One region of the Serratia sp. NA_13 genome, then DNA from elsewhere that is predicted to be linked to it. Evidence: predicted binding sites of a transcription regulator. Region 1 holds the regulator's gene; each other region holds the start of a gene.
The links. The regulator PurR, encoded in region 1, represses purine synthesis genes. The targets are predictions, from matches to a motif close to CANGCAAACGTTTGCNTG.
Positions count from the first base shown of each region.

Region 2: a site for PurR is predicted at 1,806-1,823, ahead of glyA (serine hydroxymethyltransferase). Genes of this name have one in related genera too.
Region 3: a site for PurR is predicted at 1,480-1,497, ahead of ACUTSU_RS18065 (nucleobase:cation symporter-2 family protein). Genes of this name have one in related genera too.
Region 4: a site for PurR is predicted at 1,837-1,854, ahead of purE (5-(carboxyamino)imidazole ribonucleotide mutase). Genes of this name have one in related genera too.

Region 1 covers NZ_JBQZFV010000001.1:225,536-228,659, forward strand. The annotation lists gene punR (DNA-binding transcriptional activator PunR) at 24-968, shown strand; gene purR (HTH-type transcriptional repressor PurR) at 965-1,990, opposite strand; gene cydH (cytochrome bd-I oxidase subunit CydH) at 2,314-2,403, shown strand; gene sodB (superoxide dismutase [Fe]) at 2,457-3,035, opposite strand.
Region 2 covers NZ_JBQZFV010000008.1:43,062-46,185, reverse strand. The annotation lists gene ACUTSU_RS12965 (3-phenylpropionate MFS transporter) at 1-166, opposite strand, end outside; gene glyA (serine hydroxymethyltransferase) at 434-1,687, opposite strand; gene hmpA (NO-inducible flavohemoprotein) at 2,059-3,124, shown strand, end outside.
Region 3 covers NZ_JBQZFV010000014.1:95,502-98,625, reverse strand. The annotation lists gene ACUTSU_RS18065 (nucleobase:cation symporter-2 family protein) at 26-1,426, opposite strand; gene gltS (sodium/glutamate symporter) at 1,669-2,880, shown strand; gene recG (ATP-dependent DNA helicase RecG) at 2,940-3,124, opposite strand, start outside.
Region 4 covers NZ_JBQZFV010000002.1:263,884-267,007, forward strand. The annotation lists gene purK (5-(carboxyamino)imidazole ribonucleotide synthase) at 157-1,224, opposite strand; gene purE (5-(carboxyamino)imidazole ribonucleotide mutase) at 1,221-1,745, opposite strand; gene ACUTSU_RS04780 (UDP-2,3-diacylglucosamine diphosphatase) at 1,911-2,633, opposite strand; gene ppiB (peptidylprolyl isomerase B) at 2,644-3,124, opposite strand, start outside.

The DNA.
Region 1 (3,124 bases):
TTAAAAAAATTGAAGGCAAGATTGTGTGGTCTGAATATTCTCTCGATGTGGTAGATGCGGTCGCCCGCACAGGTAGTTTCAGCGCAGCGGCGCAGGAACTGCACCGAGTGCCCTCGGCGGTCAGTTATACCGTGCGGCAATTGGAACAATGGCTGGCAGTTCCGCTGTTTGAACGGCGGCATCGTGACGTGGAACTGACCCCGGCCGGCGTGGTATTTGTGCAGGAAGCGCGCAGTGTCATCAAAAAAATGCTCGACACTCGCCGCCAGTGCCAGCAGGTGGCTAACGGTTGGCGTGGTCAACTAAAAATTGCGGTAGACATCATTGTTAAACCCCAGCGTTGTCGCCAACTGGTGCTGGATTTTTATCGCCATTTTCCCGACGTAGAACTTTTGGTTCAACTGGAAGTGTTTAACGGCGTCTGGGATGCGCTGGTGGACGGACGTGCTGATATGGCGATTGGGGCGACGCGTGCGGTGCCGGTCGGCGGCGGCTTTGCCTTTCGCGATATGGGCGACATGCGCTGGCTGTGTGTGGTCAGTCCGCAACATCCGCTGGCGGCGTTGGACGGCCTGTTGAATGATGATCAACTGCGGCCTTTCCCGTCCCTGTGTCTGGAAGATACCTCGCGTAATCTGCCCAAGCGGGTCACCTGGACACTGGATAACCAACGGCGGCTGGTGGTGCCGGACTGGGCCTCGGCGCTGGACTGTCTGTGTGCCGGCCTATGCGTTGGCATGATGCCGGCGCATCAGGCCTTGCCATTGGTGCAGCGTGGGGAACTGGTAGCGTTGCAGCTGCAGCAGCCGTTTCCGGCCAGCCCCTGTTGCCTGACCTGGCAGCAGAATAGGCCATCACCGGCGATGGCCTGGCTGTTGGATTACCTGGGGGACAGTGAAACGCTGAATCAGGAATGGCTAAGCGAAGTGGTGCCGGAAGCCACAGCGGCTTCCGGCGATAGCAATTAGCGGCGGTAATCGATGAATGGGCCGTCAGCGACCGAACGGCGCTCAATCAGCTTTGGATGCACTTCAATCACCTGCGACTCTTCGCGCTTGCTGATTATACGGTCCAGCAACATGGTGAACGCCATCTCACCCAAACGCTCTTTGGGTTGATGAATGGTGGTCAGCGCCGGGGTGAAATAGCGGGCGTTACGCACGTTATCGTAGCCAATTACCGAAATGTCTTGTGGCACCCGCAGCCCAAGTTCGTCGGCGGCGCAGATCGCGCCCATCGCCATGATGTCGCCGCCGCAGAATACCGCGGTCGGCCGATGCTTCTGCGACAAGATCTGGTGCATGGCCTTGTAACCGGATTCCGGCTCAAAGTCGCCCTGAACAATCCACTCGTCGCGTACTTCGATATTGGCTTCTTCCATGGCTTTTAAAAAACCCTGATGGCGGCCGCCACCGGTATTGCGCGACAGTTGGCCTGGAATGGCACCGATATCGCGGTGACCGCGTTCAATCAGATAACGCCCGGCCAGATAGCCGCCTTCGAAGGCGTTATCAATAATGCTATCGGTAAAATCACCGCGGGCTGCGCCCCAGTCCATGACGACCATTGGAATATTGCGATAGTCTTCCAGCATACCCAGCAGTTGGTCTGGATATTCCGAACACATTACCAGCAGGCCATCGACACGTTTTTGTGCCAGCATCGCCAGATAGGCCCGCTGTTTGTCCAGATTGTTGTGCGAGTTGCACAAAATCAGCGTATAGCCTTTGCTGTAGCAGCTGTTTTCTACCGCCTCGATTACTTCGGCAAAGTAGGGGGCTTCGCTGGAGGTGGCCAGCAGGCCAATCGATTTGGTGTGATTGACCTTCAGGCTGCGCGCTACGGCGCTGGGTGAGTAATGCAGCTCTTTAATCGCAGCGCCAACGGCCGCTTTAGTCTCTTCGGCGACGAAACGAGTCTTATTGATGACGTGCGAAACGGTGGTGGTGGAAACGCCAGCGCGTTTGGCCACATCTTTAATCGTTGCCATGTAAAGAATGACTCCTGAACTCACATGTTGCAGTATGTAAGTATGATGTTAATCGTTTGCCTGCGTAGATCCTTCTCCAAAGAAGCGAAAACTGAGTTTTTAGTGTGTTGAAGTCGTCAGCGCTTGGTCAGGAGGGGCATTTTGCCGGTACACAGTTGTGAACTGCGAATTTTGTCCCATATTGAGCCAAAGTGGAAGAGGTAATCGGTATAATAAACCGGGAAATGATAACAAGATTTTATTGTTTAACTGTGTGAAAATGGTTTGACGCATTAATTGTGTGCCTTTTACCCTTGGGCAACCCAATCTGAAAAGGAGTTGTAATGGATACCGATCTGAAAATGTCACTGTTCACCACCGTTTGTGCGCTGGCCGTGATTATTGCTTTCAGCTTCACCGCTGCTTTGAACTGATCCCCTCAAGTAAAACAGGCGCAGCTCGCTGCGCCTGATTGTTTTTCCCCGCGTTACGCCAGGTTCTTTTCCACAAATGCCCAGTTAACCAGTGACCAGAAATTTTCCAGGTAGGCAGGTCGCGCGTTGCGGTAATCGATGTAGTAAGCGTGTTCCCAAACGTCGACGGTCAGCAGTGGTTTATCATCACCGGTCAGCGGTGTCGCCGCGTTCGAGGTGTTAACAATAGCCAGCGAACTCTCTGGCGTTTTCACCAGCCAGGTCCAGCCTGCGCCAAAGTTTTTCACTGCGGCGTCGCTGAATTGCTGCTTAAAGGCGGCGAAAGAACCAAATGCCTGATTTATTGCCTCAGCCAGTTTACCTTCAGGCTCACCGCCGCCCTGTGGCGACAGACAGTGCCAATAGAAAGTGTGGTTCCATATCTGGGCTGCATTGTTGAAGATGCCGCCGTCAGAGGCCTTAACGATTTCTTCCAGGGACAACCCTTCAAACTTACTGCCTTTCAGCAGATTGTTCAGGTTCACCACGTAGGCGTTGTGATGCTTGCCATAATGGTATTCCAGGGTTTCTGCGGAAATGTGCGGTTCGAGGGCGTTTTTTTCATAAGGTAATGCAGGAAGTTCAAACGACATTGCTTTCTCCTTGTACAGTGCCAGTCCACCGACGTAACAATGGGCGATAGATTGACCTGTTTTTATTGTGGGTATTTAGATTAGCAATT
Region 2 (3,124 bases), on a different contig from region 1:
TACCGAGAAAGCGCGCAACCAGACCGGCACCAAGCAGAATACCGATGGTTTCAGGTGGTATGCCCTCACCTTTTAACCAAACGCCCCAAAAGGGTAAGAAGATACCGTAAGAAAAGAAATAGGTGAAATAACTGAGAGCTAGCCAACGCGTAGATTGCAGAACCATGATCCCTCCGGTGCGAGGGCGATACTTTGACAGAGCTCACACTGGCTAGCAACGTGCATTCACCACCGAGGGAATAGACTGTAAGGCAGTTCACAGTTTAGCCTTGTCATCAGGGCGCAGCGGTTGTTTCGGATCAGGGACATTGTCAGGTAACATCGCAAAAAACAGTCTGTTACCTGACGTCGCCTTAATGCGACAGAGCCATAAAAAAAGCCGGTCACCCAAGTGACCGGCCTGACGCCTCAGCGTTTATTACAGCAATGGAAATTATGCGTAAACCGGCAGGCGGGCGCAGATATCCAGTACTTTCTTCTTGGTGCGTTCGATGGTGGCTTCATCGTTGATGTTGTCCAGCACGTCGCAGATCCAGCCAGCCAGTTCACGCACATCAGCTTCTGTGAAACCACGACGGGTCACTGCCGGAGTACCGATACGCACACCGGAGGTGACGAACGGGCTCTTGGGATCGTTTGGCACGCTGTTTTTGTTCACGGTGATGTTGGCGCGGCCCAGGGCAGCGTCAGCTTCTTTACCGGTCAGGTTCTTATCAACCAGATCCAGCAGGAACAGATGGTTATGGGTGCCGCCGGAAACCACTTTGTAGCCGCGCTCCAGCACCACTTCCACCATAGCCTTGGCGTTTTTGGCCACTTGCTGCTGGTAAATTTTGAACTCAGGCTCCATGGCTTCTTTCAGCGCCACCGCTTTACCGGCGATCACGTGCATCAGTGGGCCGCCCTGGCCACCTGGGAACACGGCGGAGTTCAGCTTTTTATACAGATCTTCATCACCGCCTTTCGCCAGGATCAGGCCACCGCGCGGACCTGCCAGGGTTTTGTGAGTAGTGGTGGTCACGATGTGTGCGTGAGGGACCGGGTTCGGATAAACGCCGGCGGCGATCAGGCCCGCTACGTGCGCCATGTCAACGAACAGGTAAGCGCCGATGCTGTCTGCAATTTCGCGCATTTTTGCCCAATCAACGATACCGGAGAAGGCAGAGAAGCCACCGATGATCATTTTTGGTTTATGAGTCTGAGCCTGTTTAGCCAGATCTTCGTAATCGATTTGACCTTTTTCGTCGATGCCGTAAGGCACCACGTTATACAGCTTGCCGGACAGGTTGACCGGTGAACCGTGGGTCAGGTGGCCGCCGTGCGCCAGATTCATGCCCAGAATGGTGTCGCCCGGCTGCAGCAGCGCGGTATAGACAGCGAAGTTCGCCTGGGAACCGGAGTGCGGCTGGACGTTGGCGTAATCTGCGCCGAACAGCTCTTTTGCGCGGTCGATGGCCAGTTGCTCAACGATATCCACATATTCGCAGCCGCCGTAATAACGCTTGCCCGGATAACCTTCAGCGTATTTGTTGGTCAACTGGGAGCCCTGAGCCTGCATTACGCGCGGGCTGGTGTAGTTCTCAGACGCAATCAGCTCAATGTGCTCTTCCTGACGCACAACTTCTTGCTCCATTGCACGCCACAGTTCGGCATCGTAATCAGCAATGTTCATTTCACGCTTTAACATCCGGCTTCTCCTGACTAAATCAGCTAACTAAAAAATCACCAAATAACTACCCGTTCGGGTTCTGCGCCACAGTGTAAACTGTTTCGCCCCACCGAGGATAGGCCTTGACAGAGGTTTTTACGCAAACGATTGGCATTAGGCGCAGCAAGGCTTTGATCCGATAAAGCACCTCATTCGGCAACGGACTTTTACTCATGCTGATAATGCGGTTTTTTCATGTTCTGTGAGCGAGATCGTCGGCTGGCGACTCCGCAAGAAAAACAGGGGTATTTACAGCCACGGCAGAAACCGTTAGGATGCTTTCAAACAAAAGATGTATTCTAAATACATTATTAAAGTATTCCAATAATGTCCGACCAAGGAGCGCCACCATGCTGGATAGCCAAACCATCGCCACCGTAAAATCTACCATTCCCCTGCTGGCCGCTACCGGGCCAAAGCTGACCGCCCACTTCTACGACCGTATGTTCGAGCATAATCCCGAGTTAAAAGATGTGTTCAATATGAACAACCAGCGCAATGGCGATCAGCGTCAGGCCCTGTTCGATGCCATCTGCGCCTACGCCGTGAATATCGAGAATCTGGCGGCGCTGTTGCCGGCGGTGGAACGTATCGCCCAAAAACATACCAGCCTGAATATTCGCCCGGACCAGTATCAAATTGTCGGCAGCCATCTGATTGCCACGCTGGATGAGATGTTCAGCCCAGGCCAGGAAGTGCTGGACGCATGGGGCAAAGCCTACGGGGTGTTGGCGGACGTATTTATCCAGCGCGAAGGCCAGATTTACCAGGCTAGCGAAACCGCCGAGGGCGGTTGGCGCGACCTGCGAGCTTTCCGCATCGTCAAAAAACAGCCACAAAGCGACGTGATTTGTAGCTTTGTCTTGGCGCCTGTAGACGGCGGCAAAGTGATCGACTTCAAACCAGGCCAATACCTGGCGGTCTATATCAAACATGACAGCATGGAAAATCAGGAAGTACGCCAATACTCGCTGACCACTTCACCTAACGGCGAATACTACCGTATCGCAGTCAAACGTGAAGATCAGGGCAAAGTATCTAACTTCCTGCACCAGCAGGCCAAAGAAGGTGACGTGATTTACATCGCCCCGCCGCACGGAGATTTCTTCCTCGATGTGCAGCCGGAAACGCCTGTGGCACTGATTTCCGCCGGCGTCGGCCAAACCCCAATGCTCGGCATGCTCCACACTCTGCACGATAACCAGCATCCGGCGGATATACACTGGCTGCATGCAGCGGAAAACGGCGGCGTTCACGCCTTTGCCGATGAAGTTGCGGATATTGCCGGCCGCATGCCGAATCTGAGCCGTCACGTGTGGTACAACCAACCGGGTGCCAATGATGTGGTAGGCCGCGACTACCAGAGCCGTGGCCTGATGAACCTCAGTGCCCTGCGCGAAACGCTTGCCACGCCGC
Region 3 (3,124 bases), on a different contig from region 1:
GCCGTTTAATCATCGGTGCGGCCGATTATGGCTTTTCGTGTTCGTGCGGGAACACCAGGTTCAGCACGATAGCGGTGATACCACCGGCAGCAATACCTGAGGAGAGCAGGGTTTTCAGCCAGTCCGGCGCGAACTGCAGGATCAGCGGCTGCTGGGAAACGCCCATACCCACCGCCAGTGACAGCGCCATGATCATGATTGCACGGCGATTCAGTCGTTCACGAGACACGATACGTACGCCAGATGCGGCGATGGTGCCAAACATCACCAGAGTGGCTCCGCCCAGGACCGGCTCGGGAATATGTTGCACGAAACCGGCGACTGCCGGGAACAGCCCCAGCGCGATCAGCATCAGAGCCACCACGAAACCGACATAGCGGCTGGCGACGCCGGTCAGTTGGATCACGCCATTGTTCTGACCAAAACAGGAGTTGGGGAAGGTGTTAAATACTGCCGAGAGCATCGAGTTCAGGCCATTGGCCAGCACACCGCCCTTCAGGCGCTTCATATACAGCGGGCCGCTGACCGGCTGCTCTGACACGTCCGAGGTGGCGGTGATATCGCCGATGGTTTCCAGTGAGGTGACCATAAAGATCAGCATCAGCGGCAGTAACAGGTTCCAGTCAAAGCCCAGACCGTAATACAGCGGTGTCGGGATAATGATAGCTGCCGTTTCGGTAACCGGCTGGCTTTCCGGCAACATACCCATGGCCCAGGCCAGTAAATAGCCGACCGCCATGGCGATCACCAGCGAGGCAACGCGCAGGTAGGGGTTGCGCTGACGGTTAAGCAGAATGATGACCAATAATACCGCGCCGGCCAGCAGCAGGTTTTTGGGGGCGCCGAAGCTGCCCCCGTTCATCGCGGCATAGCCGCCGCCGATGGAGGTCAGTCCGACCTGGATCAGTGATAAACCGATAATCATCACCACAATGCCGGAGACCAGCGGGGTAATAATGCGCCGTGCCAGATGCAGCACTCGTGATAACAGGATTTCGGTGCAGGAGGCGACCATTAGCGTGCCAAACAGCGCTGCCATCATGGTGGGAACATCGGCCCCGCCGTTTTTCAGCGCCAGACCACCCATAATCAACGGCGAGACAAAGTTAAAGCTGGTTCCCTGAATGGACAGCAGGCCAGAACCGACCGGTCCCCAGGTTTTAATTTGTAGTATAGAGGCCAGACCGGAGGCAAACAGCGACATGCTGATAATGTGCTGAGTATCTTGTGCCGGTAAACCTAACGCCTGACAAATCAACAGCGCTGGGGTGATCACCGCAACAAACATTGCCAACAGGTGCTGACCGGCGGCAAACAGCGTTTGCGGCAGAGGTGGTCGGTCTTCCAGGCGATAAATCAGCTCACTGTTACGGGGTGTGGCAGAGGTTTTTTGCGCGGCATCGAGCTCGGCAGATGGCATGGTCATGGTGTGGCATTCCCAGAAACGGCAAAGCAGGCATTTTAATGATTTGCCTCACAAAAGCAAACGGTTGCGCGTTAAAGTTATGTTAGTATAATCGCCGGTTATGTCGCATTTTCATTCATTTTTTCTTGTGTTATCAGCGTTTTTTACTTCTAATCCTGTACTCATCGAGTTTTAAAAACTAAGCGGTTTTCTATAACTTATTATTTTTTAATTGGATCTTTCCCCTTACATGGAGTACCTGGATGTTCCATCTTGATACTTATGGCACGTTAGTCGCGGCAACATTGGTTTTGCTCCTCGGGGGCAAATGTGTCACCAGCATTCCCTTGTTGAGAAAATATACTATCCCCGCCCCTGTCGCCGGTGGTTTGCTGGTGGCGCTCCTGTTGTTAGCCCTGAAAAAGCTGGTTAACTGGGAAATCAGCTTCGATATGTCGCTGAAAGACCCGTTGATGCTGGCCTTCTTTGCCACCATCGGTCTGAATGCCAACCTAGCGCGATTGCGTGCGGGCGGCAAGGCATTAATGGTGTTCCTGTTTGTGGTGCTGGGCCTGTTGCTGGTGCAGAACGCCATCGGCATCGGCATGGCAAAAATGCTGGGTCTGGATCCGCTGATGGGTCTGATTGCCGGCTCCATTACCTTGTCCGGTGGCCATGGCACCGGCGCGGCCTGGAGCAAGCTGTTTATCGAACGCTACGGGTTTGAAAACGCCACGGAAGTGGCGATGGCTTGTGCTACCTTCGGGCTGGTACTGGGTGGCCTGATCGGCGGCCCGGTTGCGCGTTATCTGGTGAAACATTCGTCCACGCCGGAAGGCACGCCGGATGACAGCGTCCAGCCAAGCGGTTTTGAAAAGCCGGAGAGCGGTCGTTTGATCACCTCGCTGGTCATGATTGAAACCATTGCCATGATCGCCATCTGTCTGAGCTTGGGTCAGTTGATTACCGGTTTACTGAGTGGCACGGTGTTTGAACTGCCAAACTTCGTCTGCGTGCTGTTTGTTGGTGTGATCCTCAGCAACACCCTGGCCTTCACCGGCTTTTATACCGTGTTTGAACGCGCAGTATCGGTGTTGGGAAATGTCAGCCTGTCGCTGTTCCTGGCGATGGCGCTGATGAGCCTGCGGTTGTGGGAACTGGCTTCGCTGGCCTTGCCGATGCTGGCGATTCTGGCGGTGCAAACGCTGGTGATGGCGCTGTACGCGATTTTCGTCACCTACCGGGTGATGGGCAAAAATTACGATGCGGCGGTTCTGGCAGCTGGTCACTGTGGCTTCGGCATGGGCGCGACGCCAACGGCGATCGCCAATATGCAGGCAATTACCGATCGCTTCGGCCCATCGCACCTGGCGTTTCTGGTGGTGCCGATGGTGGGGGCGTTCTTTATTGATATTGCCAACGCGATTGTGATTAAGCTGTATCTGCTGTTGCCGGTGTTCCCGGCGATAGGTTGATTAGCGGATTGCAATAAATCAGAAGGGCGCCGATTGGCGCCCTTAGTTTTGGCAGGGAATCAGGCGTTAGAGTAACGCGCTTTTTCCGGTAACCAGCGTTCAATCAACGCGTGGGCATGTTGCGGATACTGCTGATGGATATGACGAGCGACGCGTTGTACTTCCGGGATCATCGCCTGATCGCGTAGCAAATCGGCTACTTTGAACTCGGCGCTGCCGGTTTGGCGTGTGCCAAGCAGCTCCC
Region 4 (3,124 bases), on a different contig from region 1:
ACGAAATTTTATCACGTGAATGGTGAACTGATAAGTAGACTTGCCGCCGATTTACCCGCATATTTATCTTAATATAACAGCAATAGGTATAGCACCATAGAAAAAGGGTTCAGTTATCGGTGAACTGAACCCTTTATTTTTGCGTGGAGTAAACCTTTAAGCCAGCTTTTGCCGTGCCCAGGCCAAGCCGCTTTGGTATTCGGCCGGTAGCAGAGGTGCCAGTGCCTGCAACGCCTGTTGCAGCGCGGCGGCGCTCGGATCGTTCAGGTTGAGATGACCGACCTTGCGGCCTTCGCGCACCTCTTTCTCATACCAGTGCAAATGCACCAACGGCAGCGCCAGCCACTGTTGATTCACGGCGGTGCCGATCAGGTTGACCATCACCGACGGCGTGCTCACCACCGGTTTTGGCAGCGGCAGGGCGAGAATAGCGCGCAGGTGCAGTTCGAACTGGTTGATGGAGGCGCCGTTTTGCGTCCAGTGGCCGCTGTTGTGCACCCGGGGCGCCAGCTCGTTAATCAGCAGGCTGTCGCCAACGATAAAACACTCCATCGCCATGACGCCGACGTAGTTCAACTCGTCGAGGATCGCCGCCAGCATCTGTTCAGCCTGCCGTTGCAGGGCAGGGTCAGGCTGCGGCAGCGCCACGCTGGTGCGCAGAATGCCTTCTTCATGCAGGTTATGGGTCAGCGGGTAGAACACCGAGTGGCCGTCATGCCCGCGTGCGCCGATCAGCGACACCTCACCGGAGAAGTTTATCCCTTGCTCGACGATACATTCGCCATAGGCATCGGCTGGCAATTCGGCTTCTTGCCCTGGGCGCAAGCGCCACTGGCCGCGGCCGTCGTAACCGCCAACGCGACGTTTGACGATCGCCAGTTCACCCAGGGTAGCGAACACCCGTGGCCATTCGGCGGCGTCAGCCAGCAGTTGCCACGGCGCGGTGGCCAGGCCAAGCTGGTCGAGCAACTGTTTTTGCGTCAGGCGGTCCGCCAGACGAGGGAAAATATCACGGTTAACGAAGCTGTTATGGGTTGCCAGTTCGCGCGTCAGCGCGGTTTCCGGCCAGCGTTCTATTTCGGCGGTGATCACGCTGTTCTGGTAGGGCACGGCTTCCGGTTCGGCGTCGAGGCCCACCGGATACACGGCGATGCCCAGCGGTTCACCGGCCTGGCGCAGCATGCGCCCTAACTGACCGTTGCCCAGTACGCAAACCGGCTTCATGCTTCCTCCCGCGGATCCGGGTGGTTCAACACCTCGTCAGTTTGTGCCTGACGCCAATCGGCCAGGCGTTGCGCCAGCGCGGCATCGTGCAGTGCCAGAATTTGCGCCGCCAGCAGGGCAGCGTTGGCTGCGCCGGCTTTGCCGATGGCCAGCGTACCCACTGGAATACCGCGCGGCATTTGTACGATCGAATACAGACTGTCTACACCGCTCAGGGCGGCGCTTTGCACCGGAACACCCAGCACCGGAACCAGCGTTTTTGCTGCCAGCATGCCCGGCAGGTGCGCAGCACCGCCAGCACCGGCAATGATCACGTCAAAGCCATTGTCAGTTGCCTGCTCGGCAAAGCTGAACAGCTTGTCTGGCGTGCGATGAGCGGAAACGACTTCGACATGGAACGGGACATCGAGCGAGGTCAGGACTTCGGCGGCAAACTGCATAGTGGCCCAGTCACTTTTCGATCCCATTACAATTGCGATTTTAACCCCAGCGTGGGTGGCTGAAGCGGCGTTGGCTCCCATGGGTGTAAGGCTCCTGTATTGTACAAACGACGGCCGGTTGCCTGCGGCGGGAGGCCGAATGAGGGCACAGAGCATACCATGAGCGCACGGCGAGGAAAACGGTTGCGTCGCCGGTTTTCATTGCCAAAAGCGTGAATTTTTTTACCTGTGCGACAAGTCAGGAACTTAGAACGGGAATTGGATCAGCTCGACGGCGTCGGCACTGACTTTTATCATTGAGCCTTCAACGTGCCAGGCTCCCAGCACTACACGGTGGGCCTTGCCGTTGCTCAGTGCCAATTCATGTACCGCCGGACGATGAGTGTGGCCGTGGATTATCCAATGAACCTGGTGGCGTAGCATTGCCTGTTCAACCGCCTGTGGGTTGACGTCCATAATGGAGTCCGACTTGTACTGGTTACTCTGCTGGCTGCGGGTACGCATTTTGGCTGCGATCTTAAGACGCCAGCGCAACGGCATGGCCAAAAACAGTTTTTGGATCAGCGGATTGTGTACCTTACGGCGAAACTGTTGGTAGGCCTGATCGTCGGTACACAGTGTGTCGCCATGCAGGATCAGGATTTTTCGCCCATATAGCTCCAGCACTTTCTCTTCCGGTAGCAGTTGCATACCGCTGGCACGGGCAAAGCGTTTACCGACCAGAAAATCGCGGTTGCCGTGGATAAAGTAGCAGGGTACGCCAGCCTGTTGCAGCGCCTTCAGCGCCGCGGCGATTTCGCCGTGCAGCGGCTCGGGATCGTCATCGCCGATCCAGGCTTCAAACAGGTCGCCAAGAATGTACAGGGCGTCGGCGTGAATGGCATCTTGCCGCAAAAAGCGCAGAAAACCGGCAGTGATTGCCGGTTCCTGTGCGCTTAAATGCAGATCTGCGATGAACAGCGTGTTCATGCAGCCGCGATTACTCGCTGACGGTAACGCTAGTGACGATCACGTCTTCTACCGGTACGTCCTGGTGCATGCCACTACGGCCGGTTTTCACCGCTTTGATCTTGTTAACCACGTCCATGCCTTCAACCACTTCAGCAAATACGCAGTAGCCCCAGCCCTGCGCGTTTTCGCCGCGGAAATTCAGGAAGTCGTTGTCTGCCACGTTGATGAAGAACTGTGCGGTCGCAGAGTGTGGATCGTTGGTGCGAGCCATTGCCAGGGTACCGATGGTGTTTTTCAGACCGTTGTTGGCTTCATTCTTGATAGTCGCTTTGGTGTCTTTCTGGGTCATGCCAGGCTCAAAACCGCCGCCCTGAACCATAAAGCCATTGATAACACGGTGGAAAATGGTGTTATTGTAGAAACCTTCACGGCAGTAGTTCAGGAAGTTTTCAACGGTAACCGGCGCTTTGTCAGCAAAGGTGTTGATAACGATATCGCCGTGATTAGTG